DNA from 4 places in the Mesorhizobium sp. B2-4-1 genome. Region 1 is predicted to be linked to each of the others. Evidence: predicted binding sites of a transcription regulator. Region 1 holds the regulator's gene; each other region holds the start of a gene.
The links. Region 1 encodes LexA, which represses DNA repair genes until DNA is damaged. Its sites were predicted from a motif close to TGTTCNNNNTGTGTTCNG; they were not measured.
Positions count from the first base shown of each region.

Region 2: FJ949_RS18235 (PA0069 family radical SAM protein) is a predicted target of LexA. The motif match lies at 2,456-2,473, and genes of this name have one in related genera.
Region 3: FJ949_RS07515 (sel1 repeat family protein) is a predicted target of LexA. The motif match lies at 3,427-3,444, and genes of this name have one in related genera.
Region 4: FJ949_RS00925 (DNA recombination protein RmuC) is a predicted target of LexA. The motif match lies at 1,742-1,759, and genes of this name have one in related genera.

Region 1 is NZ_VFVN01000008.1:113,925-118,584, forward strand. It holds gene kynU (kynureninase) at 1-907, opposite strand, end outside; gene FJ949_RS20920 (TetR/AcrR family transcriptional regulator C-terminal domain-containing protein) at 904-1,581, opposite strand; gene lexA (transcriptional repressor LexA) at 2,049-2,792, shown strand; partial or broken gene FJ949_RS20930 (ComEC/Rec2 family competence protein) at 2,786-4,660, opposite strand, start outside.
Region 2 is NZ_VFVN01000006.1:376,807-381,466, forward strand. It holds gene FJ949_RS18225 (F0F1 ATP synthase subunit B) at 1-97, shown strand, start outside; gene FJ949_RS18230 (ribonuclease HII) at 389-1,084, opposite strand; gene FJ949_RS18235 (PA0069 family radical SAM protein) at 1,227-2,381, opposite strand; gene FJ949_RS18240 (glycosyltransferase) at 2,532-3,056, shown strand; gene FJ949_RS18245 (hypothetical protein) at 3,205-3,450, opposite strand; gene moaB (molybdenum cofactor biosynthesis protein B) at 3,773-4,327, opposite strand; gene FJ949_RS18255 (4-(cytidine 5'-diphospho)-2-C-methyl-D-erythritol kinase) at 4,314-4,660, opposite strand, start outside.
Region 3 is NZ_VFVN01000002.1:580,553-585,212, reverse strand. It holds gene FJ949_RS07535 (endonuclease/exonuclease/phosphatase family protein) at 1-474, opposite strand, end outside; gene FJ949_RS07530 (AMP nucleosidase) at 616-2,076, opposite strand; gene FJ949_RS07525 (hypothetical protein) at 2,178-2,372, opposite strand; gene FJ949_RS30260 (hypothetical protein) at 2,426-2,584, opposite strand; gene FJ949_RS07520 (DUF2147 domain-containing protein) at 2,792-3,133, opposite strand; gene FJ949_RS07515 (sel1 repeat family protein) at 3,579-3,845, shown strand; gene FJ949_RS07510 (branched-chain amino acid ABC transporter substrate-binding protein) at 4,244-4,660, shown strand, end outside.
Region 4 is NZ_VFVN01000001.1:176,509-181,168, reverse strand. It holds gene FJ949_RS00940 (N-acetyltransferase) at 1-219, opposite strand, end outside; gene fmt (methionyl-tRNA formyltransferase) at 216-1,151, opposite strand; gene def (peptide deformylase) at 1,158-1,688, opposite strand; gene FJ949_RS00925 (DNA recombination protein RmuC) at 1,792-3,078, shown strand; gene FJ949_RS00920 (GFA family protein) at 3,098-3,502, opposite strand; gene FJ949_RS00915 (cation diffusion facilitator family transporter) at 3,626-4,579, opposite strand.

The DNA of each region.
Region 1 (4,660 bases):
CCATGTCGACGTCGTTCCAGACATCGAGCGCCCCTTTGAGCGCGCGCATCGACAGCACAGGCTGCGTGCCGCAGAGAAACCGGCGGATGCCTGTGCCGACAGCAAAACCCTGTTCGAAGGCGAATGGCCGCGCATGGCCCCACCAGCCGCTGAGCGGCTGGCGGACATCGCCATGGTGGCGCTCGGCCGCGTAGATGAAGGCCGGGGCACCCGGGCCGCCATTGAGATATTTGTAGGTGCAGCCAACGGCGAAATCGGCATTCGAACGGTCGAGCTCGACGGGCAAGGCGCCGGCGGTATGGCAGAGATCCCAGACAATCAGCGCGCCGGCATCATGTGCCGTCCGCGTCAGCGCGGCCACGTCGCGCAACTGCCCGGATTTGTAGTTGACGTGGTTGACCAGGATGACCGCGACCCGCTCGTCGATCAGTTCTTCTATGGTCGGCGCATCGACACCCTCGAGCCGCAGCACCGTGCCCGGCCGCGTCGAGGCAACGCCTTCGGCCATATAGAGATCGGTCGGAAAGCTGTCCCCCTCGGCGACGATGACTGACCTGTCCGGCCGCATCCCGAGTGCCGCATGCAGCACCTTGTAGATGTTGATCGAGGTGGTATCGCAGACCACCGTCTGGCCGGCGGCGGCCCCGATCAGGCGCCCGAGTTGGTCGCCGAGTTCGACCGGCATGTCGAACCAGCCGGCGGTGTTCCAGGCGCGGATGAGATCCTGCGCCCACTCCTGCGTGGCGGCCTTCTGCAGCTCGCCGAACACGGCGGGCGAAGCGGCGCCCAGCGAATTGCCGTCGAGATAGATCACCCCCTGGGGCAAGGTGAAGCGGTCACGCATGGCACGCAGCGGATCCGCGGTGTCCATTGCCTCGATCGCTGCGAGATCGGGAATTTTGCTCATGGTCGCGATGTTCCTCGGTGAGAAGAGCGCCCTGGAAACGGGCCGGCTGTTTTGCCGCCCGGGCAAGGGCTGGCCGCATAGACGCGCAAGAACAGGGTGAACGCCCGGTTCGATCTTTGCTCGATTTCCGCCCGAGGCAGTTCCTCGAGCACCCCAACGATCCGGCGAACCTGGAGATCGCCGATCAAAAGACTGATGTAGATGTCGGCGGCTTCGGCAGGATCGTCACAGGCGATCAGGCCGGCCCGACTTGCGGTTCGAAGCAGGTCGCCAACAAGCGGCATTATGGCATTGCGGCCGAATTGCGCGATCGATTGGCCAAGCGTGCCTGTATCGTTGACGTCGCCGGCCGCGGCGCGATTGAGCGCCACCGCCTTGTCGCCCGTCACGAGGGTCAGCAGGACTGGCCCGAGCAAGTTCAGGGTTTCGAGCGGATCGCGCGCCTGGTGAAGGGCGTCCTCCAGCAGCTTCCTTGCCTCTCCCGCATTGGCTTCGATCAAGGATCGAAACAGGGTCTGCTTGTTGCCGTACCAGTTGTAGAGGGTTTCGTTCGAGGCCGATGCCCGCTTGGCGATAGCAAGCAGGGAGGCGCTCTTGTAGCCGGCTTCCCGGAGCACCGCATAGGCGGCCTCCTCTATCCGTTCGCGTCGCGCGGCCTGCTTCGGCGTGGTCATTGGTGTTCCTCTTCGAAAACCGTACATTATTATACGGTTTCGTCAAGCGAACGGGAAGCAAGGAGCGAGCGAACGCAGCCCATCGCGACCAGTGGTGGTGCCTCGTCGTTTTCCCGCAGGAAGTTGGCATTTTGGTTTCGTTTCGTTCACGAGCCGCAGGGGTTTTTAATCCGCCCAAACGCACCCCGCACCTGCCGGTCACCCAGCTTGCAGGCTTGTGCCAAGAGTGGAGACCGGTCGGGCCACAGGCCATTAACCAAAATAGTTTCAAAGGGCCCGGGAGCGCATTGACGACGGACCGCGCTGGCAGGATGCTGGCTGCGGGAGGGCATTTCGTTTCCGTCGCCTTAACAAATTCATTAAACTTTAAATGGTTGCGGAACACAACTGGAACAGATAGTGTTTGTTCTGGGTTTGTTTTCTGATTCTGGTTCCAGACCCTTCGTGCAATGCCTTTGGGGGCCGCCATGCTCACGCGCAAGCAACATGAACTCTTGATGTTCATCCATGAACGGCTGAAGGAAAGCGGCATTCCGCCGTCCTTCGACGAGATGAAGGAAGCGCTGGACCTCGCCTCCAAGTCGGGAATTCATCGGCTGATCACGGCGTTGGAGGAGCGCGGCTTCATTCGCCGCCTGCCCAACCGGGCGCGCGCGCTGGAGGTGCTGCGCCTGCCGGACTCGATCGCGCCGGGTCTTAACGCGGCAAAGAAGTTCTCCCCGAGCGTCATCCAGGGCAGCCTCGGACAGGGCAGCAGCCCTAGCCGGCAGATCAAGCCGGCGACGTCTTCGCGTCTGCCCGCTGCCGGCAATGACGACGATGCGGTTTCAGCGGTGTCGATCCCGGTCATGGGTCGCATCGCAGCGGGTGTGCCGATCGACGCCATCCAGCATCAGACGCATTCCATTTCAGTGCCGCCTGACATGATCATGGGCGGCGAACACTATGCGCTGGAGGTCAAGGGCGATTCGATGATCGAGGCCGGCATTTTCGACGGCGACACGGTCATCATCCGCAATGCCGACACCGCAAGTCCCGGCGAGATCATCGTGGCCCTGGTGGACGAGGAGGAAGCAACGCTGAAGCGCTTCCGCCGAAAGGGTGCTTCGATTGCGCTCGAGGCTGCCAATCCGGCCTATGAAACACGTATTTTCGGACCGGACAGGGTCAAGGTGCAAGGCAAGCTGGTCGGCCTGATCAGGCGCTACTGAGCGGGGTCGGCGGTGGGCTTTTCGGGTTTGCGGTAAGGCGGCAGTCCCCTTGCCTCGCGTGAGAATTTCCGCTGTTCGTGCCAAGGCCGATATGGCCTGTCGACGGCAAAGCTGACCCGTGCCGGTGCCGTCGCCGATTGCTGGTCGAAGAAGACGGCGGCACTTCCCTTACGAGCGAGCTGCCGCTTGGTGATGACGAGAACCAGCGGATTGTGGCAGGGATCGTAGCCCGCGGGGTCGTTGATGACGATCAGATCCGCATAGGAGCAGGCCCTCCAGGCGTCCTTGCGATCCTCCACCTGCGCGATGATCGCCCCCGAGGTATGCCGGGCCATGCACAGGCCCGTGAAGCAATAGAAAGGCGCTCCCGCCGGAAGTTGCGCGGGATCGAAGATGTCGAACTGTCGGTCTCCGCTGTCGAACAGTTCCGGCGCAACGATGGTTTCGGACTTCAGCGCGCGTTTCCAATTATCGACGGTGAATTCGTTCGGGCGCGCCCGGTTGATCGCGAGCTCGCCGCCGCCGATCGGCAACGCCACCAGGCGGGCATCCTCCGAAATCAGCACGTCCGGCGTGCGCGTGTCCGAGACGGTCAACAGGCCGGCGAGCGCGAAGGGAAGTGCCGCCAGCCGCAGCCATGTCGTGGCCATCGTCGCGATGACCAGGGCGATCGCCACCAGAAGGACGGATGCTGCGAAATCAACCCGACCGCGTCGACCGGCGAGCGTTGCGAGATCCATCCTGATATGGCGATCATCGCGGTCAGTCCCTTGCCCATCAGATAAAGGGATGGTCCATCGAACCCGAACGGCATCAGCAGCGCGCTGGCAACCGCAAGGAACATCACGACAGAAACGATCGGCATGACGGCAAGATTGGCGAACAGGCTGAGCGGCGACACGCGCTGGAAATGCCAGATGGCGAAAAGCGCCGTGGCGCTTCCCGCGATAATCGAGGTCATCGCCAGCCCACCTGTCGCCAGCAGCAATTTTCGCGTCAGCAGGCCAGGCAAGGTCCGTTGCGGCGGCGGGGTCCGCGCTTTGTCGGCTTTGCGATCCGACCAGCCGGCATAGGCGCCGACCAGGGCCGCGGTGGCGGCGAACGACATCTGGAAGCTCGGCCCTACCACCTCGTGCGGCGACACCACGATGACGGCGATCGCCGAAATAGCCAGATTGCGCATGGTGAGTGCCGCCCGATCGAACAGAACGGCGATCAGCATCACCGCCAGCATGATGAAGCTGCGTTCGGCGGCGACAACGACGCCCGAAATGACGAGGTAGGCGGCGATCGAGAAAAGTGCCGCCGCGGCCGCGTATTTCTTGACCGGCCGGCGGGAGGAAAAATTCGGGAACAGCGCGAAGCCGCCACGCAGCAGACCCATGACCGTGCCGGCGACCAGCGCCATGTGCAGCCCGGAAATTGAGATGATGTGGTAGATGCCGGTGCGTCGCATCGCTTCATTGATCTCGTCGGGAATCCCGGCGCGCACACCCACGATCAGCGCCGCGGCGATCTCGCCCTCGGCACCGCCGATGCTGCCCCTGATATGGTCGGCAATGCTTTCGCGAGCACTCTCGATGGCGGCTGAAAGGGCGGCCCACAGCGGCCTGTCATCGGCTGAGACGATTTTGGGGTTGCCGAGAAAGAAGCCGCTGGCGCCTATGCCGGCGAAGTAGCTGTCGAAGGAAAAGTCGTAGCTGTCCGGCCGCACCGGTCCGGTCGGCGGCAACAGCCTGGCATAGCCGGTCACGAGCGAACCGGCCGTCACTTCAGCCGGCACCTTGCGTGCCGAAAGGCGAACGCGCTCCGGCGCGTAGAGTAGTTTCGGCCGCGCGGTCGATGTCACATCGATGGTCAGCCGGATG
Region 2 (4,660 bases), on a different contig from region 1:
AGCCGCTCGCACGCTGCTCGCCGGCAAGATCGACGCCAAGGCCGGCGCGGATTTGTTCAAATCCGCGCTCCAGGATGTGAAGGCGAAGCTGAACTGAGCCTTGACCGACGCAGAACAATCAAAAGCCGCCTGGGCAACCTGGCGGCTTTTTTGTTGGAGCAGTGCGCAGAAGCTGCCAATCTCCCCCCTCGTGGGGGAGATGCCCGGCAGGGCAGAGGGGGGCGCTGTCCCGCCAGCCTGTCAGACAATCCCTCAGACAATCCCTGCGCTGCCTTGCGACTTCTGCGTGAGTAGAAGTAGTTCTGGAAGGTAGCGATCTTTCGCGCCCCCCTCTGTCCTGCCGGACATCTCCCCCACGAGGGGGGAGATCAGCTATATCGCTGCCGGCTCACTCCAGCCCGGCGAAGCTCTCTTCTTCCACCACCTCGGCACCTTCAAGCCTGAATGGCGCGAACGACACGCGGTGCAGCCGCGCCACCGGCCCGTGCGTCTCGATCGCGGTGCGATGGCGGACCGTGGCATAGCCCATATGCACTTCGAAGCCGTAGTGCTGGTGATGGCTGCCGCAGCCGCACATCATGCGGTCGCGCATCACCTTGGCGACGATCGAGGCGGCGGCGATGGATTGCGAGCGCTGGTCGCCCTTGATCAGCGCGCGCCCCGTGCAAGGCAGGCCCGGCGGCACGTCGCGCCCATCGGCAAGCGCGAGCTTCGGCTGCACCGGCAGGCCGGCGACCGCACGGCGCATCGCCTCCAGGCTCGCCTTGAGGATGTTGCTGCCGTCAATGCCCTCGGCGCTGACCGAGGCCATCGACACGCCGAGCGCGGAGCCGATGATGCGCACGAACAGCGCCTCGCGTTGCAAATGGCTGAGCCGTTTGGAATCGTCGAGGCCGTCAGGGATGTTGGCAGGGTCGAGCACGACCGCAGCCGCCACCACCGGTCCGGCCAGCGGGCCGCGTCCGGCCTCGTCCATCCCCGCGACCGGCCACAGGCCTTCGGCCATCGCCTTCGTCTCGAAGGAGAAATCGGGTTTCTCGACGATTTCGAAGAGAGGCGGAGAATCAGAACGCGCGCGAGCCATGTTGCGGCGAGGTTCGCATCGGCTCTGATTCTCCGCAAGTCCCTCCGGGTCGGGTGGGGCGCCGGACCGGGAGGGCACCGTCTGCAGGCCGGGGCAGGCCGGACGGGATTTTTTCGCCACGGCGGCAAACAGCCGCGGTCGTTCAAAGCAGCATCAACTGCTCCTGGTCCTTGCCGGCGGCGACGAACTGGTCGGTCCGCAGCGTGCGCCGCTCGGCATTGAGACCGAGCCGCTTGGCGGTGATTTCGAAGCGCCGGCCGATCTGCCAGGCGTAAGGACCCGCGCCCTTCATGCGCTTGCCCCATTCCGAATCGTAATCCTTGCCCTCGCGCATCGAGCGGATCAGCGACATCACATGGCGATAGCGGTCGGGATAGTGGCGCAGCAGCCAGTCCTTGAAGATCGGGCTGACCTCGAGCGGCAGACGCAGCACGACATAGCCCGCCTCGCGTGCGCCGGCATGGTGCGCCGAATCGAGGATGCGTTCCATCTCCTGGTCGGTCAGCCCGGGGATGATCGGCGCCACCATGACCGAAGCAGGGATGCCGGCATCCGCAAGCTGCCTGATCGCCTCCAGCCGCTTGGCCGGCGTCGAGGCGCGTGGCTCCATGGTGCGCGCCAGCATGCGGTCGAGCGTCGTCACCGACAACGCCACCTTGGCGAGGCCCCGTTCGGCCATGCGTGACAAGATGTCGATATCGCGCGTCACCAGAGCGGATTTGGTGACGATGCCGACCGGGTGGCCGCGCGCCTCCAGCACTTCGAGGATCTCGCGCATGATCCGGTGCTGCTTCTCGATCGGCTGGTAGGGATCGGTATTGGTGCCGATGGCGATGGTCCGCGGCTGGTAACCGTCCTTCGACAGTTCCTTGTCGAGCAGGCGCGCCGCGTCGGGCTTGGCGAACAGCTTGGATTCGAAATCCAGCCCCGGCGACAGGCCCATGAAACTGTGCGTAGGCCGCGCAAAGCAATAGACGCAGCCATGCTCGCAGCCGCGATAGGGATTGATCGAGCGGTCGAACGAGATGTCGGGCGATTCATTGCGGGTGATGATGGTACGCGGCTTCTCGACCTGTACCTCGGTCTTGAAGGGAGGCAGTTCCTCCAGCGAGTTCCAGCCATCGTCGAAGACATGCCGGCTGACCGGCTCGAACCGACCGGACGGGTTGATGCCTGCCGACCGGCCGCGGTTGCGGTCGGGGCGGACGCGCATGCCGTTCTGCTCGATCATCGCGTTGGCCATTTCGGCTCGTCCTGCTCCGAAGGCGGCAATGTCGGCGCGCATGATCGGTTCCATCTTCGCCCGCTCCCAGGGACTGTCCATGTTGTTTCGAATCGCTCTGCTCATGAATTTAATCCTATTTGCCGAACGAGAACAAAGCAAGAACTTTCTATGGTGCGCCGCAAAAACTGGCGCTGCGTTCCGCTTTCCGCTATTCGGCACACGATGCTCACCGTTCTTATCGAGACCCACAATGACGAGGAGGGCCTCGCCCGCACGCTGGCGACGCTGATCGGCGGCGCGGTCGAGGGCGTGGTGCGCGAGGTCATCGTCTGCGACACCGGTTCCACCGACCAGACCCATCGCGTCGCCGAGCATGCCGGGTGCCAGTATGCGACCGACGGCGTCGCGGCGGCCATCCGGCACGCGAAAGGCGATTGGCTGTTGCTGCTGGAACCGGGCGCGCGGCTGGTCGACGGATGGATCGACGATGTCGTTGCGCATACAGCGAGGCAAACCATGGCGGCGCGGTTTTCACGCACACGCGCCGGCCGCGCGCCATTCCTGGCCCGTATCTTCTCGGGAAACCGTGCCTTGGCCGACGGGCTGCTGATCAGCAAGCGCCAGGCCACATCCTTGTCGAAAAGAGCCGGCAGCGCCGAGGCTCTCGCTCGCGGCCTGGCGACCAAGCGGCTGGATGCCGAAATCTGGGCCGCTCCGGCAAAACAAGAGCACCGCCCGTCCAAATGATTTTGCAGCTGCTCTGTCTACGTGCGTTGCACATGTGACGCGCAGCTAGCTTCCGATCACGCGGGTGCCGGCGCGCAGGCCGCGGCTGATGAAGGAAGTGGTTTCGGTGTCTCGCGGTCCTCGCGCCGGCGCTTCCACGGCGAGCCGGTCATTCGCTAAAACGCATCTCCACAGGCATCCAGCGAAGACGACGTCTGGCTTGACGCTCTGCCTTGCTTTCCGCGTCGTAGTCGACCGGGATCGGTTCCTGACTGAACGACCTTTGATCGTCCAGGGCGTTGATGATGACGATTGCCCTGGCATCGTCCTCTCCGGCGATTGCGGCGGTATAGACACCGCATTCACCGCAGATCAGGTAGTCGGCCGTCCCCAATCCAAAACGGTATTTCTTCAATCGCTGGATGTCCTTGACTGAGATGACCAGCCTGCCGTCCGGATCGGCGACGGCGCGCGAGCCATGCTTGGTACAGAACGAGCACTGGCAGGCGCGAACCTCGATTGTCGATGGATCGAGCTCGGTTGAAAATCGAAGGCGTATGTTGCCGCAATGGCACCCGCCATTATGCACTGTCATCGCGTCCGCCCGTCTTCAACGGCGATGGCCGCCGCCGCGAGACGATACGTCCTGCCGCATCCGGTTTGGAATGGTCTTTCGAAGGCGAAGGCGGTGTTCTGCCTGGCAAACGCGGCGTGAAACCAGCGCCTTGCCTCGGCTTTCACGGAGCCGACATGCCGCGCCGCAGGTGCTCGTCCAGGCGCGGCATGATCTCGACGAAGTTGCAGGGCATGTGCCGGTAGTCGAGCTGCGCCTTCAAGATGCCGTCCCAGGCATCCTTGCAGGCGCCGGGCGAGCCCGGCAGCACGAAGACGAAGGTGGCGTTGACGACGCCGCCGGTCGCCCGGCTCTGGATCGTGGAGGTGCCGATCTTGTCGTAGGAAATGCGGTGGAACACCTCGGAAAAACCATCCATGCGCTTTTCGAAGATCGGCTCCAGCGCGTCCGGCGTCACGTCGCGCCCGGTGAAGCCGGTGCCGCCGGTGGTGATGACGACGTCGATGTCCTTGTCACGCGACCACGCCAGAACCTTGTCGCGGATCTTGTCGCGGTCGTCGGTGACAATGTCGCGGGCGGCGAGGATGTGGCCGGCATCCGCGATGCGATCGGCCAGCGTCTGGCCGGACCTGTCGTCGGCAAGGCTGCGCGTGTCGGAAACGGTCAGCACCGCGATGCGGACCGGAATGAAGGAACGGCTCTCGTCAGTCCTGGCCATGGGCATCTGCCTCCGCCGTCATGCTGCGCGTCGCGGCGACGAACCAGTCGGGTTGCCGGGCGCGGATGTCCGCGGCCGCGCGCTTGGCGACATTGCCGGTCTCGAACAGGCCGAAGCACGTGGCGCCGGAACCCGACATGCGGGCACAACCGGCCCCGGCCTTGTTCAGCACCGAAAGTGCCTTGCCGATGGCGGGCTCGATGGCGCGGGCCGCCGGCTCGAGATCGTTGCGCGTTATCTCCAGCCAGTTGCGCAGGCCGTGGAAGTCAACCACATGCGGCAGCGGCGGCAGCGCATCATTGTCGCGCCGCGACAGCGCGTTGAATACGTCGG
Region 3 (4,660 bases), on a different contig from region 1:
ATAGGGACAGAGGATCCGGTATGGATAGGCGCTGGCGATGTAGCCAAGCTCCGTCGCCCACATCGCCGACACCTCGTCCAGGGTGATGACGTCGGGATTGGTCCGGCCGATCAGTGACAGCACTTTTTTCGGCGTCGGGTTGTCGTAGCGCAGATTCATCTGCAGCAGGCTGTAGACTACCTGGTCGGTGGGTTTGGCGACCGCCTGAACCGGCCACGGCCGGGGCAAGGCGGTCGAAGCGGTGGCAAGAGCGGCCACGGCAAAAACCAGGGCCGCGGCCGCTTGCACGCGAAACGATGTCGCCAGCAGCGGCAGCGCGCAAAGCGCCATCAGCACGGCGAGGTGAATGCGGAAATGCGAAAAGGAATCGAGCGCCGGGTGCAACGCGCCTAAGAAGCCGGCCACCAGCGCGACCGAGAGCGTCATCATCACGATGAATACCAGTGAAGCCGCCATGTCTTGACTGCGTTTCATCGGATCAGATCTGCATGAGTTGCCTGCGATGGTCCCCGCCCGGTTATCGGCAAAAATGCGGCTCAATCAAGATAGCGAATTGCCGGCAAGATGGCGAATCGCCGGCAAGACGGCGAATGGCTCTGGCGGCGCGCAGATCGGCTACTGGAAGGCCGTTTCCGAAAAACTTCTGAGCTTGCGCGAATGCAGCCGCTCCATCGGCATTTCCGAAAGCTTTTCCATCGCCCTGATGCCGATGGTGAGGTGCTGCGCCACCTGCCGCTTGTAGAATTCGGTCGCCATACCGGGCAGCTTCAGTTCGCCATGCAGCGGCTTGTCGGAGACACACAAGAGCGTGCCGTAAGGCACGCGGAAGCGGAAGCCATTGGCCGCGATCGTTGCCGATTCCATGTCAAGTGCGATCGCCCTCGACTGCGAAAGCCGCTGCACCGGTCCGCGCTGGTCGCGCAGTTCCCAGTTGCGGTTGTCAATGGTGGCTACAGTGCCGGTGCGCATGATGCGCTTGAGATCGTACCCGGACAGGCCGGTGACTTCGGCCACCGCTTCCTGCAATGCCACCTGGATTTCGGCCAGCGGCGGGATCGGCACCCAGACCGGCAGGTCGTCGTCCAGCACGTGATCCTCGCGCACATAGGCATGCGCCAGCACATAATCGCCCAGCGCCTGCGTATTGCGCAGGCCCGCGCAATGGCCGAGCATCACCCAGGCATGCGGCCTCAGCACAGCGATATGATCGGTGATCGTCTTGGCGTTGGAGGGTCCGACACCGATATTGACCATGGTGATCCCGCCATGGTTCGGCTTCTTCAAGTGGTAGGCCGGCATCTGCGGCAGGCGCTGCGGCGCCACCCCTTCGCTCGGGGCGCTCTGCCCGGCTTTGGTGACCACGTTGCCCGGTTCGATGAATTCGGCATATCCGCCGCCGCCATCCTCCATCAGGTCACGGGCGCGCGCCACGAACTCGTCGATATAGAACTGATAGTTGGTGAACAGCACGAAATTCTGGAAATGCTGCGGCGTGGTCGCGGTATAGTGCGACAGGCGGTGGAGCGAATAGTCGATCCGCTGCGCGGTGAAGGGCGCCAGCGGCCTTGGTTCTCCGAACGCCACTTCGAACGTGCCGTTGGCGATCTGGTCGTCTGTACCGTCGAGATCTGGCACGTCGAACAGGTCTCGGATAGGCCGCTGGATACGCTCGGCCGCGGTTCCGTCGACATGGGTGCCTTCGAGAAAGGCGAAATGCAGCGGGATCGGCGTTGTCGATTCCGAGACCGTGACCGCGACCCCGTGGTTGCGCATGATCAGACGCAATTGCTCGACCAGATAGCTTTCGAACAGGCTCGGCTGGGTGATGGTGGTGGAAAAATGCCCCGGCGTCGGCATGTGGCCATAGGCTTGGCGCGAATCGATCTGGGTGAACGAGTTGGTCGTGACGCCGATCTCCGGGTAGAAGGCGCGGTAGCGCTTGCTGCTGTCGCCGCCGGCGGCAAGCGCCGCGAAGGAGTCGCGCAGGAACTTGGTGTTGCGGTCATAAAGGGCTTGCAACGCCGCGACGGCCTTTTCTGCGGTGTCGAAGCTTTGCCGGCCAAAAGGCTCGGGCATGACGACAGATTCGATGGCTTGGGGATAGATTCGCTTTTCCATGGCTCAATATAGAGATTTGGAAAGGCGGTTGGGAGGGGTGTCCCGATCGAAGGCGCAATTTATCCGCGCTGCAGGCTGACCAGCAGCACGAAACCGACGCCCGACTTCTTCAGTGCTGGCGCGTCGATCGTGGAACCGGCATCGGCACGCATCATCGGTACGGCCAGGACCGGCGCGGCAAGAAACGCCAGGATGAGCGCCGCCCGCGGCAGAAGCCGAACGGTTTTGAAGAGGTTGGCGGCGATGCGGTTCATGGTCTTTGCTTTTCTTTCGAGGTCTTGGTTTGGTCAGGTCTTTGGTTTCTGTCTCAGGGGCGAAGGGTGGTCGGGCAGGCGAGGCGGCAGGTTCTGGAACTGGCCTCGTCCCAGGAACGGGCCGGACGGCCCGCTTCGGCGACGAGGATGGCGAAGAACATTCCAAACAGGCTCACCAGCAGGCAGACGATGGTGAAGCGGCGGGCGAGCATTGGTCGTGTCTCCTTCAATACGCAGGAGAATGCCCGGGCACGACTGAACCGGCTCTGATGCCGACGTTCATCTGCCGTTCAAATCGGTTGATGGATTTTGAGGCGGCGCTGGCCATAAGGAGCATGGCTGCCGGCACAGCATGCCAGGATCATGAAACGAAAACGGGGCCTGCCGGCCCCGTTTTCATGTCGCAAGGATGGGGTCGATCAGAGCTTGTGCCAGGTCTGGCTCTTGCAGATCAGCCCGCCGAGCACGCAACCGCTCATTTTCAGCGAGGTGCCCGATAGTGTCGCCTTGCCGGAGTAGGTCTTGTCGTTTGCCGGGTCGGTTATGTTGCCGGTGTATTTGTTGTCGCCGGACGCCTTGAGCGAACCGATGGTCTTGCCGGCATATTTGCCAGACTTCAGCGTGATGGAAAATGAACCCGAGCCCCCGATGGCCGCGGTATCGCCGGCCTGCGTCTTCCAGTTTCCCTCGATCGGATCGGCCCAGGCCAGACCGGTCAGGATCAAAGTGGCCGCCAGGGCCAGGCTTGCTTTTCGAAACATCTTTCCTCCCTTGGATACCGGCAGGAGGCTACGCCTCGCCGGTCTGCCGCTTACGCAAACGTAAGCTAATCCAGCTCCCTGCAAAACAAAAGCGGTGCCGCAGCGGAAGCTTTGGCAATTCAGATGCGCCGACGGAAGCAATGTCGGCAGGGAAATGAATGCATGCATGCGCGGCGTTTGTTTCGCGTGGTTAGCAGAGTGTTGATTCCGCCCGCGAAAATTGTCGTCAAATTTGGCGCTATCCGGCTGAATCGCTGGCTTTGTATCCTTAACGAATTTCCACGTTTACCTATTGTTTTAGCTTTGTTTTCCTCAAATTAAGCACGCCATTTAACGACGGATTCAAGCCTGAGCGGCATTCTCGAAAGCATCGAAAGAGCAGCCCGGGCAGACAAACGGAGGCAGCTCTCGGGAGCCAGACAGGGCCGGAAGAGAGGATTGAAAAATGGCACGTTTTGAAATGCTTGAAGCAGGCTTCGGCGCCATGGGGGCAACTGCCCAGGCCGACATTCTTTTCGAACTGGGGATGATGTATGCGACGGGCCGCGATTGCGAGACCGATGTCGTCGCCGCCCACAAATGGTTCAACATCGCCGCGATCAAGGGTTCGGCCCGCGCTGCGGAATTGCGTTCGGAACTGTCGGCTGCGATGTCGAAGGTCGAGATCGCCAAGGCGCTGCGCGAAGCCCGCGAATGGATGACGATGCACTGAATTTAGAGATAAGGCAGGGCGGCCTTCTGGTCCGCCAGGCAAGGACAAGGCCGCGGTAAGACGGCCACGTGACAAAACCAAGAACGCGGCACGCCCGACAGGGCCAGCGGCGCGGCGGCCATGATCCGGTTTCGGAAAGATCAGGGCCAGCAGGAAGACAGGGAAGGCGAGTTGGGTTCGAGTGCGGGGGCGCTTGAGAAACAGCTCGACAGGCAAAGCCGCGACCGGCCGGAACAAGGCCGGCGCGGCTTTTGCCTTTTTGCTCCAGAGATGCTCCGCAGGCCTAATCGAGCGCCGCCAATGCGCCTAGACAGGCCACACGAAGGATGAAATTGTCCGGCCTCTCTGGAAGAAGCGTGGCCGGGGCGGCCGCGCGTGAGTGGAGGAGTCATACCGCAATGAAAAAATTAAGTATTTTGAACGCGGCCATTTTCGGCCTGATGATGAGCGCGCCGGTCGCCTATGCCGACGACATCACCTTTTCGGTGGTCGGTCCGATGACCGGACAGCTCGCCACCATTGGCGATCAGTTCAAGCAGGGCGCGCAGGCTGCCGCCGACGCGATCAATGCTGCCGGCGGTGTCGACGGTCGCCAGATCAAGCTCGATATCGAGGATGACCAGTGCGACCCGAAGCAGGCGGTTTCGGTCGCCAACCGTATCGTCGCCAATGGCGTCAAGTTCATCGACGGCCACGCTTGCTCGGGTTCGAGCATTCCGGCTTCCGCCGTCTATGCCGAAGCCGGTGCCCTGATGATGAGCCCGGCCTCCTCGAACCCGGTGCTGACCGACGCCGCAGCGAAGGCCGGCTGGCCG
Region 4 (4,660 bases), on a different contig from region 1:
GCAATCCTTGCCGCCGGTGCGGACGAAAAGACGCGAAAACAGGATGTGGCCAACCACCTGCCCGTCTTCTTCCGCCACCAGTTCGACAACGGCGTCGCCGCCGGAAACCAGCGCGTCAACCAGCCCGGCTTCCGCCTGCTGGCCGAAAGCGTGTTCCTCGACGAGGCGGATGGCCTCGCGATCCCGCGGCGTCGCCGCGCGTATCGACATCATGCTCATGACAGTTTCATTCCTTTTTCGATCTTGGTCCCGCGCAGGAATTCTTGCGCGGCGGCGGGCCTTCCGCCCGCCCGTTGAACTTCGACCAGCCGGATCGCGCCCGCTCCGCAGGCGATCGTCAGGCGGTCGTCGAGAATTCCTCCCGGTTCGCCCACACCTTGCGCAAGCGTCGAGCGAAGCAGTTTCAGCCGTTCCACCCGGCCACCAATTTCAACCTCGCACCAGGCGCCGGGGAAGGGCGACAGGCCGCGAATGTTATTGTGGACTTCGGCCGCGGGTCGCGTCCAATCCACGTGCGTCTCGGATTTACCGATCTTTTTGGCATAGGTCACCCCCTCAACCGCTTGGGCGGTGAAGGCCAGGCCATTCCTTTCCAGCCGCGCCAGCGCTTCTACGATCAGTGCGGCGCTGACGCTCATCAATCGATCATGCAGATCGCCGGCGGTCATATCGGGTTCGATGACGCATTTTTCAACCAGCCCCACCGGGCCGGTGTCGAGGCCTTCTTCCATGCGCATGACCATCATGCCGGTTTCGCTGTCTCCCGCCATGATCGCCCGCTGGATGGGCGCCGCACCGCGCCACCGCGGCAACAGCGAGGCATGGCCGTTGATGCAGCCCAGTTGCGGCGCCTCAAGAACCGCCCTGGGCAGCAGCAGGCCATAAGCCACGACCACGCCGATATCGGCTTGCAGCGCGCGAAAAGCTGCCTGTTCGGCCTCGCCCTTGAGCGACGTCGGCGTGCGCGTCTCGATGCCCAGCCGTTCCGCCTCGCGCTGTACCGGCGACAGTGTCAGCTCAAGGCCGCGCCGGCCGGCGGCTCGCGGCGGCTGGGTGTAGACGGCCGCGACCTCATGTCCGGCATCGGCAATCGCGCGCAATGTCGGCACCGAAAACTCCGGCGTCCCCATGAAAATGACGCGAAGGGGCATTGTCCCCTATCCCACCAGCTTGCCCGGAGCCTTGTCCTTGGCCAGCTTCTTGAACTTCTTCACCACCATGTCGCGCTTCAGCTTCGAAATGTGGTCGATGAACAGCACGCCGTTGAGATGGTCGATCTCATGCTGCAGGCAGGTTGCCATCAGCCCCTCGGCCTCCATCTCCTGCAGCTTGCCGTCGCGGTCGAGATACTTGACCCGCACGGAAGCCGGGCGTTCGACCTCGGCATAATAGTCGGGAATCGACAGGCAGCCTTCCTCGTAGACGGAGCGCTGGTCGGCGCTTTCCAGGATTTCGGGATTGATGAAGACATGCGGCGCCGGCGTCTCGTCCTCCTTGGCGAGGTCGATCACCAGCATGCGCAGCGGCTCGCCGATCTGGATCGCGGCCAGCCCGATGCCGGGCGCGTCATACATGGTCGCCAGCATGTCGTCGGCCAGTTTGCGCAAGGGCGCGTCGACGCGCTCCACCGGCTTGGAAACCTGGCGCAGGATGGGGTCGGGAAGAATGATGAGCGGCTTGATCGGCATGGCGTCTCACCTAAGACCTTGAATAAAGGGCGTCAACCGGTACGCCGGGGGATCGTTCACGTTTTGATCTGTGCTGGCCGGCCGAATCGTCTATGCTGTGTGCATGAACGACCTGACATCCATCCTTTCGGAACCTGTCGCCCGGCTTGGCGCGACCACGATCACGCTCGGCCATGCGCTGGCGTTCGGGGCCTTTGTGTTTCTTGGCCTGTTCGTGGCGCTTGTCGTCGCGCTGTGGCGCTCGGCCAAGGCGCGCGCCGTGGCCGCTGCCGAAGCCGCCGACCATGCCCGCGACGCCGAGGCGCGGATGGCCGGCATATTGCAAAGCCAAGCCGAGATGCAGGGCCGCATGGGCGCCATCGCGGAAGTCTTCGGCGCGCGGCAGGCGGAACTGACGCAATCGATCGGCCAGCGCCTCGATGCCATGACCGGCCGCCTCGGCCAGACCATGACCGAGCAAACCAAATCCACTCATGAGAGCCTGGCCAAATTGCAGGAGCGGCTGGCCGTCATCGACACCGCGCAAGGCAACATCCAGTCGCTCGCCGGCCAGGTCGTGCAATTGCAGGCGATCCTCTCCAACAAGCAGACGCGCGGCGCCTTCGGCCAGTCGCGCATGGAAGCGATCGTCGCCGACGGTCTGCCGCACGGCGCCTACGAGTTCCAGGCGACCTTGTCCAACGGCAGCCGTCCCGATTGCCTGGTGAAGATGCCCAACGGCGCGCCGGCGCTTGCCGTCGACGCCAAGTTTCCGCTGGAAGCCTGGAACGCCATCCGCGCCGCCGAAGGCGCCGAACAGCAGAAGGTCGCGTCGCAGGCCTTCCGCCGCGACATCGAGGTGCATGTCCGCGATATCGCGGATAAATATCTGATCCAGGGCGAGACGCAGGATACCGCCTTCATGTTCGTGCCGTCGGAATCGGTGTTTGCCGAGATCCACGAAAATTTCGAGGCGGTGGTGCAGAAGGCGCACCGCGCCCGCGTCGTCATCGTCTCGCCGTCGCTCCTGATGCTGTCGATCCAGGTCATCCAGGCGATCCTGAAGGATGCCCGTATGCGCGAGCAGGCACACCTGATCCAGGGCGAGGTGATCCGGCTGATGGAGGATGTTTCGCGCGTCGACGAGCGGGTGCGCAAATTGCAGGGCCATTTTGCCCAGTCGGCCAAGGATATAGACGACATCCTCGTCTCGACGTCGAAGGTGACCAAACGCGGCCAGAAGATCGAAGCTCTGGAGTTTGGGGCGCAGCCCGGAGGCGATGCCGACCCTGACATGGCGTCACCAGCCCCTGCGAAGCCGGAACCCGGCCCGCGCGTTGTCGATTCCCCACGCGTTGCCGATTCAAAGACCGGCCAGCTCAGGCTGAGGGTCGTCGAAGGCGACGAATGAGGCGCCGCACCGGACGGCGCTACTGCTCCTCCACTGTGGTCATGCCGTGAAATTCAGGTAGCCAGTGAAGCGCCGAGCGGTGCCATTTTTGCAGTGTCGGAATCAAATCCTGGCGTTGCCGCGCGGTTCCCACTCGAATGCCGTAGACCTTTGGGCCATCTCCGACCGACGTGGCGTAAAGGTGCGAACCGCAGTCGGCGCAAAAGGCCTGGACGCGCTTGGCGCCGCTTGCCACGGTCTTGATGTAGACCTTCGGTGTACCCTTTGTGATCCGGTAGTGATCTTCAGGCGCCGGAACGGTGACGCGAAAGGCCGTACCGGTCAACTGTTGGCAATCGGTACAATGGCAGATCGAGGTCTTTTCCGGTTCGACCTCCGCCTCATAGGTGATGGCACCACAATGACAGCCGCCGTCGATCTTCATAATCAGTCCTCCAAAACTCGATCGGCTGATTTTAGCGGCGCAGCGTCGCAAGGCAACGACGCGACGCTGGTCCAAGACATAATCCCGAGGAGTGAAATGTGCTTTCGAGACCTGCTCAAAACTCTACTCGGATGCCGATTCGATCAGCTTGCGCCGCTGTTCCCAGGTGCCTGTCGTCTGCGGCTTGACGAACAGCCGGGTGATCTCGGGCATTTCCTTCCTTAGCCGCGCTTCGAGGCGCTCGACGCAGGCTTCGATTTCCGGCGCCGACAGATGGTCCTCGAATTCGATGCTCAGGCCGGCAACGATTTCTTCCGGCCCCAGGTGGACCGTCAGGACGCCGTTCGCCCGCTGCACCGCCGGATCCTGCTGCGCGATCGCCAGCACTTCTTTCTGCACCGCGGGCGAAGCAGGCTCGCCGATGAGCAGCCCCTTGCTCTCGCGCGCCAGGAAGGCCGCGGTCGCACCCAGGATCAGCGCAATGCCGATCGAGGCGGCGCCGTCCAGTTCCGGCCTCTCGAAAATCTCCGCCGCCAATATGCCGGCAAAGGCGACGATCAGGCCGAGAAGCGCGGCACTGTCCTCGAACAGCACTGTGTAGACGCTTGGATCCTTGCTCGATTGCACGGCCTGCAGCCAGCCCTGCTGGCCCTTCTGCCGGCGGAATTCCCTCAGCGCCACCAGCCATGAGCTGCCCTCGAACAGAAACGACAGGCCGAGCACGATGTAGTTGACCCTGACATTGGCGGCCGGTTCGGGCGCAATGATGTGCGTCACGCCTTCGTAGAACGATACGCCGGCGCCGAGCGCGAAGACGAGAAGCGCCACGATGAAGCTCCAGAAGTAGAGCTCGCGGCCATGGCCGAGCGGATGCGCGCGGGTGGCCGGGCGTGCGGCGCGATGCATGCCATAAAGCAGCAGGCTACCATTGCCGGTATCGACCAGCGAATGCACGCCTTCCGAAAACATCGCCGAACTGCCGGTGAAGAAGGCTGCGACGAATTTGGTCAGCGCGATCGCGAGATTGCCGGCGAGCGCCGCGTAGATGACCGTTCGAGAGCCGCCATGCCCCGCCATTGCTTCCCTGTCGTCCTGTCCGACACGCGAAGTCTAGAGTAATTGCAGGAAAAGTGGGAGCCGATTTCCTTGAGATCATGC